DNA from 2 places in the Rossellomorea sp. GCM10028870 genome. Region 2 is predicted to be linked to the other one. Evidence: riboswitches for the same ligand, from Rfam matches in the RefSeq annotation. Region 2 holds a riboswitch; the other holds the start of a gene.
What was found. A riboswitch is a leader RNA that binds a small molecule or an ion and turns the genes downstream of it on or off. The one in region 2 is predicted to bind S-adenosylmethionine.

Region 1 (5,434 bases), on a different contig from region 2:
AAGAAAAGCCGTTTTCCGCATAGTAAGGAATATCTTCAAAGATAGACAACCCGTCTTTCTCCAGTTTCCATTGTTCTGTTTTGTTCAATTTTTCATTTGACTCCCATGATTTTGAATATGCCATGATTTTCTCCCCTTATATAAGTTGTTTTTGATTCAATACAGTTAGTAAGTACTCCACGCATTCTTCAATTGAATGTTTCTCTGTATCCAGTACCACTTCCGGTTTTTCAGGTGCTTCATAAGGAGCACTGATTCCCGTAAAATGAGTGATTTCCTCGTTACGTGCTTTTTTGTACAAGCCTTTCGGATCGCGCTTTTCACATTCTTCTAAAGAACAATGCACATAAACTTCGATAAATTCATCAATCTCCACTAACTTTCGTACGAGAGCACGATCTTCCCTGTATGGTGAAATAAAGGCTGTCAGCACAATTTGACCGCTGTCGATGAAAAGTTTGGACACTTCGCCAATTCTCCTAATATTCTCCTTGCGATCTTCTTCCTTAAATCCCAAATCATGGTTTAATCCATGACGGACATTATCACCGTCCAGAACATAGACCTGATGTCCTTGTTCGAAAAGAGAGTGAGCCAATGCATTGGCGACAGTCGATTTCCCTGAGGCGGATAAACCCGTGAACCATAAAATAAAGCTTTGATGTCCATTTTTTTTTCGTCTCTCTTGTTTCGTTACTGCGGTTTCATGCCATACGACGTTTTCTGATTTTTCATTCAACCCGGTATCCTCCTTAAGACGTTTGTCTAGCTTCTTGCTTTAGGCCTTTAATTAACACTTCGATCACTTCAGGGCGACTGAACGTTGAAGGGGGAACTTCCCCATTACGGAGCATTCCTCTCACTTTTGTTCCGGATAAAATAACGTGATCGCTCTTATCATGAGGACAAGTCTTCGTAGTCGCCATCCCTTCGCATCTCTCACAGTAAAAACTATGTTCGAAGCGGAGAGGGGTAATCCCTATCTCTTCTTCATTGAACTGATCAAATATTTTCTGTGCATCATAGGTACCATAATAATCACCAACACCGGCATGATCTCTCCCGACGATAAAATGCGTGCATCCATAATTTTTTCGTACCAGTGCATGGAAGATGGCTTCCCTTGGACCGGCGTACCTCATGGCAGCAGGGAAGACTCCTAAAAACACACGATCTTTAGGGTAATAGTTCTGTAATAGAACTTCATAGCTCTCCATTCTGATGCCCGCTGAGATATCATCCGCCTTTGTTTCGCCAACCAACGGATTTAAGAAGAGTGCATCCACGGTTTCCAATGCCGTTTTCTGAATATACTCATGGGCCCTGTGAACAGGATTTCTCGTTTGGAAACCGACAATCGTTTTCCATCCCTTTTCCTTAAACAACTTTCTCGTTTCACTTGGGTCAAATGTATACTCGTTGAACGGTTTGGAAAGACGTTTAATAAGGCTGATTTTCCCACCTACATACACATCTCCACGTTGGAATAATTTCTTGACACCTGGATGATCCTTGTCGGTCGTTCCGTATACGAGAAAGGCTTCTTTCTGTTTGTCTGGTTCATAAATATCCTCGACTTCAATGAGGCCATATGTTTCCCCCTTATAAACAAGGCGGCTCTTTAAGCCTTTCTTTACGTCTCCTGCTTTTTCTTTTGCAATGGGCAAGGTAATCGGGATGCTCCACACGCTGCCGTTTCGCAAACGTAAACTTTCTACTACATGTTGATAATCAACTTCAGTCAAGAATCCATTTATAGGGCTGTATGCACCTATTCCAATAAGTTCCAAATCACTTAACGCGGTTTCGTCTAACGGGATCTCATGGAGAATATCCTCATAGGGCTCTTCTGGTAAATATGATTGAACAAGCGTTCCTCCGTGGGGCTGTAAACTCATCATTTATCCTCCTTAACATATTGTTTTAATCGGAATTAAGATTAAATTCCGCCTCCGTCTTCGTGAACGGATCGCCTTTCTTCATTGATCACTCGCATGAGGGATAGTGCTCCCACAGTTGCGATAATGACGCTTATTGGAACCACAATCGAATATAGATCGCTATCGATCACGAGCTTTACTAAAAAATATGAAATACTAAGTGAAATCAGGGGAGAGACCACCCATATTTTGACGATTTTTTTGACAATTTTCTTTTGCAGCATATGTTTGCCGTTCTTCGCCATCCCGAGGCCTATGATCGAGGACGAAGTAACCTGAGTAAGCGGAATCGGTAATCCATACAGTGAGCTCACCATCACAAGGATCGCTCCTGTAGAAGAAATGAGGATTCCTTCGGCTTTTGAATAGTGTGTAATTTTTTTCCCGTTTGTTTCCACTACTTTTTTCCCCAGTATGATAGCTCCGAGGGCAACGAATAAGCCACCCAGCCAAATCCCCCGAGAAGGAGACATTAAACCCGCACCCACTAATGGACCGACGGCGTTGGCTACATTATTCATCCCTGCCGAAAACGCTTCAAAGAATCCGGCGATAATCAAAAGGTACGCAAGCCACCTTTTTTCAAAATGGAAACCACGCTTTTCAAGTTTTACTAAACATATACCGAATACCCATGTAATCCCGAAGGCAATGACCGGGACAATCACCCAGAATGACATGATTGTTAAAAGTGATTTCACATATAGAACTTGATATGCGACTCCAACTCCTACAACCGCTCCTACCGTTACTTCACTTGTAGACAGCGGGATCCCTATCACATTTGCAAGGAACAAGGATATGGTGGCGGATAACAAAATGATGACCACGATTTTGATGGAGAGTACATGCTGCGGGATAATCCCTGAACTAATGGTTTTAACTACTTCTCCACCACCAAGAACAGCACCACTCAGGACACCTGCAGCGCAGATCCATAATGAATTCCTGATGTTTTTTATTGCTCCTGCACCATACGCAACCCCCATCGATGCTGCCGCTCCGCTGGCACCAATGTTCATAGCGAAGAACAAGCTTATGATCAGGGCGAATGTTTCAAGCAAAGAATGTCACCTCTTTTTAATGAAGACCGCATTCGGTTTTCCCTTTTCCTTTCCATCTACCGGAGCGGAGATCATTGATGTCTATGGATGGTGTTGTACAATGGAAGCATCCGATACTTGGATACCCCTGATCATGAAGTGGATTATAGGATAGGTTATGCTTATGGACATACCTCCAAATCTCCTTCCACGTCCAGTGAATCAATGGACAAATCTTAACTGATTGAAACTTGTCATCCTTATTGATGAATTCAACCTGACTTCTTGTAGGTGATTGTTCTCTTCTTAATCCTGAGATCCAAGCATTCCCTTTGGATAAGGAATCTTTTAAAGGGTCAAGCTTTCGAATTTGACAGCATTGATTGGGGTTTCTCTCCCACAACTTATCTCCATATGTTCCTGCTTGCTCTTGGAGCGTTAATTCAGGCTTTTTCATATGAATGGTGATACCAGGATACTTCTCCTTCACCTTTTCAATCGTTTCATAGGTTTCCTTGAAATGAACACCTGTATCAAGAAATACTATGGCTGCTTTCGGTTGCACTTTGGTTAGGAGATCGATTAATACAATCCCTTCAATGCCAAAACTGCATGCATATACGACACTTTCACCATAATGATCATACGTCCACTCAAGGACGTTAAGCGCTCCTTTATAGACCGGATCAATTTCAAAATTGATGGATGGTTTTTTCCAAGTTCGATAGGTTAACATGATACACCCCTTTCCCGCTCATCCAAACAAAAAGAGGCGATAACAAGATATAGGAATTTCCTTTATCTGTGTTATGCGCCTCTAGTTTGTCTAGTCAGCTTATTTAATTCGCACTTTCTCGTTTTTCTCCAATTGAATGACTTTACCGTCCTGAACCACAATTGTAATCGATCCAAAACTCATCGTCTTCAACATCGAAGTGATCTTTTCGACTACAACATCATAATCTGCTTCTTGATTTTTTTCTTTAGTCACATGATTCCCCCAATTTTTATCTTATCCAGAAAAACATGAATGAAAAAAAACAACCCTCCATTTTGGAAAGTTGTTCAGGTAAGGATACCTTATCTTCCAAAATGACTTCACATTTTGCTGGAATTAGCACCTTACATAACGTAGGTTGCTGGGCTTCGCAGGGCCAGATCCCTCCACCACTCTGGATAAGAGTTATTAATTTTAATATTCTAAATAATATCATATTCTACAAGGAAGTCAACCCGAGTTTCTCTATCGGATTTATGTCTTTTGGCTTATTTTTCTTGTAAAGCCTTCTTTCTCTTTATTTCTATTCGCTTTATTAACGCTATAGGACACTATTTTCACCTGAGTGATCAAAATAATTGAAAGATTAATTTACCCTCGATCACTTTTTTCTGGTCCTGGTTGACCGCAAAAACTTTAAAATGTATGAGATCATCCTGTTTTTCTGATACTTCTGCAATCAATGTAATGACATCGTTCAATAAAACCATCCCTTTAAACCGGACGGTGTACTCTTTGATATATCCTTCTTCATAAAGATCACTAAAAAGCTTGGAGACATTGCCCATCGTCCACATGCCATGAGCAATGACTCCTGGAAGACCCAGTTTATGCGCCTCCTCATCGATCGTATGAATGGGGTTATAATCCCCCGAGGCTCCTGCATATTTGATTAAGTCGATTCTCGAGACTGGACCTAACTCAACAAGGGGAAGGATTTCACCTATATTAAAGGATGATAGTTTAGTCATATTCCCAACCTCTCTTTAACCGCTTCAGTGATAATGACAATCGCTTCGGAAGTGAAAACCCTTTTCCCTCCTGAATCTTCACCGATGTCTTCTATTACAAGAAAACCAAGTGTTCCACCCGATCCTTTCCGTTCATAGTAATCTTTTATTTTCGTGTAACACTGAATACATTCCCCGACCTTCAGTGGTCTTTCATAGTGAAAAGATTGTTCACCATGAATTAACCCGACGTTCGGTAAATGAAAACCTTCAATCGTTCCATAGTCGAACACTCTGGGAAAAGTGGGGGGAGGGATATTCCCCCTGAACCTGGATCTCTTTCCTGCTTCTTTATCAACATAAATGGGATTGAGATCTCCAATGGCTTCGGCAAACTTACGGACCGCTCCTTTTTCCACACAATTTTCTACGGAAGTTGAGCGTTTACCAATATAAGATTCAAACATATCCTTCACCTCTTTCTCCCTTTAGGCTTTCGGCCCGCCAGCTACGTATAGGACTTGACCGTTAACGAATGACGAGCTTTCATCCGCAAAAAACGCCACTGCATTCGCTATATCTTCCGGCTGCCCGCTCCTTCCTACAGGAATTCCTTGAAGACTCGCTTCCACCAGTTGTTCAAAGGGTATTCCGATCCGCCTCGCCGTTTCTCTAGTCATTTCCGTTTCGATGAATCCGGGGGCGACTGCATTGGTCGTAATG
Region 2 (5,434 bases):
TTTTCGTCACCTTTATTCACAGCAATCACATTCACATATGGAGAATTACTGTCTTCAATGGCGATCGAATCTTCCAAAGGATTCAAACCTGCATCGATCGCATAGTTGGAATTGATCAGAACAGCATCTCCCTCTTCATTTTCATACAATTGTGGAAGAAGAGCTGCTTCATATTCGTAATCGAATTTTAGTTTCTTTGGATTTTCTTTAATGTCTTCCAGCGTTGCTTTTGTCTTGTCTACTCCATCATTCAATGTAATAAGACCTTTTTCTTCTAATAACGTAAGAATACGTCCGTGATCTGCTACAGAATTACTCATTAGAATCGTTGCACCTTCAGGCAGCTCTTCAAGGGATTTGTACTTTTTAGAATAAACGCCAATCGGCTCAATGTGAATGCCGCCAGCATTTTCAAAATCATAACCGTGTTCCGCTTTTTGAGATTCTAAGTACGGTACATGTTGGAAATAGTTTGCGTCAATATCCCCATTATCCAGATCTTTATTTGGCAAGATATAGTCTTGGTACGTTTCAATTTCTAAATTGATACCTTTCTCCTCTAATAAAGGCTTCACTTGTTCAAGAATTTCAGCGTGAGGAATATTGGAAGCTCCAACCACTAATTCTTTCTCGTCGCTGCCTCCTCCTGATTCTGAATTACTCCCACATGCTGCCAATCCAAAAATGCTTGTTGCTGCAATAACTCCTGCTACCCATTTTTTCATGATATTTCTCTCCTTTTACCGTTTATCTAATTTATTTGTAAAGAAATCACCTAATATTTGAATCGCAAACACAATGAGTAAGATCATAATGGTTGCGGCGAGCGTCACGTCTTCCCTGCTTCGTTGAAAGCCATCTAAATAGGCCAGGTTTCCTAAACCGCCTGCTCCGATGACCCCGGCCATTGCCGTATATCCAACGAGAGCAATCGCTGTTACTGTAATTCCTGAAATCAAAGCCGGCATGGATTCCGGGATCAGGACTTTCCAGATAATTGTGCTCGTTTTCGCCCCCATCGCTTTCGCGGCCTCGATGACGCCTTTGTTCACTTCTCTTAAAGCAATTTCTACCATACGGGCGTAAAACGGAGCAGCTCCAATGATCAGTGCCGGCAAAGCTGCATTCGCTCCACGGATTGTGTCCAATAAAAACTTGGTGAACGGAATTAACAACACGATCAATATAATGAATGGAATCGATCTGAACACATTTACGACTGCACTTGTAATCGTGTATGTCAGTTTGTTATCCCATAGATTTTCCTTAGAGGTGAGGAAGAGCAAAATCCCAAGGATCATTCCGAGTACAAAGGTAATCACTACAGACATCCCGGTCATATACAGGGTTTCGAGGGTTGCTTCCCACATCTTCTCCCAATCTACATTTGGAAATAAATTTTCAATCATCCTCTTAACACCTCCACTTGAACCAGTTGCGTTTGAACAAACGTCAATGCATCTTTAATGGTCCGTTCATCCCCATCAAGGTGAACAAATAACGTTCCATAGGCACCTTTTTGAGTTTGGGAGATTTGTCCTTGAAGGATGTTTACGTCTAAGTCAAACTTCCTTATCAGAGTGGTGATAAGCGGTTGCTCAGTTGATTCACCGACAAAAGTAAATTTCAACACTTTCCCATTAGGATATTGCATCAATAGGTGATCAATGGTTTCACCCGTTTCTTTTACTTGCGAGACTTCTCTCACGAAACGCTTTGTCACTTGCTCTTGTGGATTTCGGAACACTTCCAATACATCCCCGAGTTCCACGACTTTTCCTTGTTCCATGACTGCGACACGGTGACAGATCTTCTGAATCACGTGCATTTCATGAGTGATCAGGACAATCGTCAGCCCTAAGCGTTTATTAATATCCACCAATAAATCAAGAATGGAATCAGTTGTTTGTGGATCTAGAGCGGAAGTAGCTTCATCACATAGAAGGACATCGGGATTGTTAGCAAGGGATCTTGCAATCCCCACTCGTTGTTTCTGTCCGCCGCTCAGTTGAGAAGGATAGGCATCTCCCCTGCCTTCCAATCCTACAAGCTTCAATAATTCATTGGCTCTATGGAGTCTCTCTTTCTTTGGTACTCCAGCAATTTCTAATGGGAACTGTATATTTTCTAATACTGTACGAGACCAGAGGAGATTAAAGTGTTGAAAAATCATGCCTATCGACTGTCTTGCTTCCCGCAGTTTTTTACCCTTTACCCGGGAAACGATTTGACCATTCACGTCCACTATTCCTTCTGTAGGAACTTCGAGACCATTGAGCATGCGGATCAGCGTACTCTTACCTGCTCCACTATAGCCAATCACTCCAAAAATTTCTCCTTGGGCAATCTCGATATTGACGCCATCAACGGCTGAAATTGGACCCGATTTGGATTGATAGATTTTTTTCACATCTGAAATGGTAATCATGTTGTATTCCACCTTCTTTCGGAGTAAAACGACCTGTTTAATCAAGATTATGGTTGCACATAGCTGGCATTTTCCCGTCATCTTTTTCTAAATCATTAAAAAATGCCTCTCTGCGATAAGCAGAAAGGCATAATCATATAGGACTATCCTTTCTCTCATCTTTCAAAGCATATGCTTTGAGTGAATTGGCACCATTTCAATTTTCATTGACGGTTGCCGGGCTTCATAGGGCACGTCCCTCCACCTCTCTTAATAAGAGTAAAGTATCGATTATTAAATTTTTTTAAATAGTTAAAGACTCTGAAAATTTGCTACAAGAGAGATTCTATCATCGGTTATAGAGTGTGTCAATTATTTTTTAAACTTTTACCGGCTCTTTTCCCCTTGACCTCGTAAGCCAAAGGACAGATTCAACAAATAGAAGCGGTCGATACCCTCCTCTGATTTCAAGTACCCCGGCTTCGATCAGTTGAGACAACCGTTCTTCCCCTGTGAGTAGGGAAACCACTTTTTCCTCCATTCCTTCAATTACGAAATGAGCGTCTTCACTCAAATCATCTAATACATCGCATCCCTTGCTCGAAATAGAAATACCGTACAAATCTTTTCCACAATCAAAATGAAGAACAAATGGGCTGTCTGGAAATAAGAGTCGTAAGTGATATCTTGAATGACACTGATCTACTAATTCCTCTAAATATATTCGCATGAATACCCTCCCAGTGAAACTTCTATATTATTACAATTCCACTTTTAGGTATTTTTCCCTTTTATACTTTCTCGACATGTTTTGAACGTATTCATCTAATTTGTCGAACAGTAAGAATTTGGATGGATACTAGTCAAAAAATGATGCCATTCGCAATATTTCCCGAGAAATATGTCTTCGTTTGTAGAAAGAAAATCGTTTAGAAAGAGACATATAAAAAAGACCTTCTCCCAAAAGGTCTCTTATCCCTCTAACGATCAGTGATCTTGTTTAAGGTTTCATATAGAAATGGCACGGATTGGAAGGCATAAATCCTCTCCCACTCGACTCCATCCTTAAATAAAAGCAAGCAGGGTACACTTTCGATGGATTGTTCTTCTGCAAATTGGGGCAAATAATTCAAGTTGGCCTTCACAAAATGAAAAGATTGCGGAAGCTTTTCCACTACGTCAATCATTTTACTTGCCACCTGACAGGTGCCACACATCGGTGTATAAAGGTAAACGGCTTCAAGCGTATGGCCTTCAATCAGATCGTTTAATGCTTCGGTATTACTTACCTCAATCAAAACTAGATCATCCTTTTTCCTAAATATTCTTTATGAACGTCTATATTGGCTCCAATCAGGACAGACGCCAGGTGATACTCGGGAGCTGCTGCCACTTCCTTGTACATACGATCAATGTACAAATGTTCAGCTTCAGGAAACTCACGTTTAAATTGCTTTCGTAATTTTTCACCTGCATCATCAGCATCTACGAGGATATAGACATCCCTTTCCAATAATGCATCAATGAGTTCGTCCATTTTCGTAATGCTAATGGTCCCGTTTGTACAAATAATTTCAATCGGTTCTTTGATGATATCTTTCACTTTTCGTTTGTCAGTTGTTCCTTCGACAATGATTACTTTTTCGTCAAGTTCCATCATGATCATCACCTTATCTTTCAGAAATAAGATTACGATAGTATATTCAAATAACAAGAGATGATGTCCACTTTCTACTTATATTTTCTCATGTTTATAAAAAAATGCGCAAGTGGTTTGCCTATCTGCTTATACAAATGGTGCCAGATTCATTGTCGAATCTGGCACCATGAGCATTTCTAACACCAGCCACCCTCATCACAATCTGTGTATCTTGCTTGATCGCCTTCCGTGGAAGTGTAGCTTTGATAAATTTTATTTTCTTTTGCTTCAAAGTTTGGCTCCATGCTTAATCCATCAAGAGGTAAAGCCATTCTGCCGATTGGCTGATTATCCAAATATAGTTCTACTTCACCATTTTTCAGTTTTCCTGTCACCCTGTTGGTTACATCTAATTTCTTAGGCTTGAGCACCATACGTATTCATCCTTTCTTTTTAGAAGGCATTTTTCGTAAACTTTGTTGTTTTAATAAAGCGTGCAGTGGTTGATTTCCGCTCCAGGTGCTCGCTTTCCGCGGGGCGTGAGTTGAGCCTCCTCGGGCTTTGCCCTGTGGGGTCTCAACTTTCCCGCTATTCCCGCAGGAGTCGAGCACCTTCCGCTCCAATCAACCTTCTAAGCATGAGGCCCCGTTCTGCTAAGCTGGGTTGCTCGTTCGAATACTAGCTGAAAGAGGAGAACTTCCCCTCACCACCTAGTTCACACTGAATCACACAGCACTGGCAGTCTATATATTAAGAACAACAATTGTTGCGAAAAGAGCTTTCTTATAAAAAACGTCTACTCATATGGTGCCCAAAATAAAAAACAAAACACCTTGAGAAATTCTCAAGGTGCATGGTAGAAATTATCCTTCATTAATCATTTCGTCATACTGTTCAGCTGTCATAAGCTTGTCTACTTCTCCAACGTCTGAAGGTTCAACAACGATCATCCAAGCTTTTTCATAAGGTGATTCGTTCACGAACTCAGGGCTATCAGACAGCTCTTCATTCACTTCTACCACCTTACCGGATACAGGTGCATATAGCTCAGAAACGGTTTTAACCGATTCAACACTACCGAACGGCTCGTCCGCTTTGATCTCATCTCCAACCTCTGGTAACTCAACGAATACGATATCGCCCAGTTCAGATTGTGCAAATGATGTGATTCCCACTCGTACATTTTCCCCTTCAACTTTGACCCACTCATGTTCTTCAGAATAACGAAGTTCTTTCGGTGTACTCATTCTCTATCCCTCCAAATGCTAGTTATACAACCTAATATTGACACACTTTTCATTAAAAAAGCAAGAAAACCTAGCATGAATAATGAAACTTTTTCATTGTCCATGATTTGGTAATCCCAGACCTCTTTTTACTTCCAGGTT

Region 1: it holds a riboswitch for S-adenosylmethionine, as region 2 does, so the genes downstream of both, ACFQWC_RS05355 (YezD family protein) here and ACFQWC_RS14560 (methionine ABC transporter ATP-binding protein) in region 2, are expected to answer to the same signal.

The regions. Positions count from the first base shown of each region.
Region 1 is NZ_JBHTGN010000001.1:1,017,532-1,022,965, reverse strand. It holds gene ACFQWC_RS05380 (nitrite/sulfite reductase) at 1-124, opposite strand, end outside; gene cysC (adenylyl-sulfate kinase) at 137-739, opposite strand; gene sat (sulfate adenylyltransferase) at 753-1,898, opposite strand; gene ACFQWC_RS05365 (sulfate permease) at 1,940-2,962, opposite strand; gene ACFQWC_RS05360 (phosphoadenylyl-sulfate reductase) at 3,021-3,719, opposite strand; gene ACFQWC_RS05355 (YezD family protein) at 3,819-3,974, opposite strand; SAM riboswitch class I at 4,061-4,166, opposite strand; gene ACFQWC_RS05350 (MaoC/PaaZ C-terminal domain-containing protein) at 4,331-4,732, opposite strand; gene ACFQWC_RS05345 (MaoC family dehydratase N-terminal domain-containing protein) at 4,729-5,178, opposite strand; gene fabG (3-oxoacyl-ACP reductase FabG) at 5,200-5,434, opposite strand, start outside.
Region 2 is NZ_JBHTGN010000003.1:129,009-134,442, forward strand. It holds gene ACFQWC_RS14550 (MetQ/NlpA family ABC transporter substrate-binding protein) at 1-725, opposite strand, end outside; gene ACFQWC_RS14555 (methionine ABC transporter permease) at 741-1,409, opposite strand; gene ACFQWC_RS14560 (methionine ABC transporter ATP-binding protein) at 1,406-2,428, opposite strand; SAM riboswitch class I at 2,581-2,687, opposite strand; gene ACFQWC_RS14565 (SCP2 sterol-binding domain-containing protein) at 2,787-3,137, opposite strand; gene ACFQWC_RS14570 (thioredoxin family protein) at 3,388-3,702, opposite strand; gene ACFQWC_RS14575 (toprim domain-containing protein) at 3,708-4,067, opposite strand; gene ACFQWC_RS14580 (YusG family protein) at 4,244-4,480, opposite strand; gene gcvH (glycine cleavage system protein GcvH) at 4,910-5,293, opposite strand; gene ACFQWC_RS14590 (arsenate reductase family protein) at 5,422-5,434, opposite strand, start outside.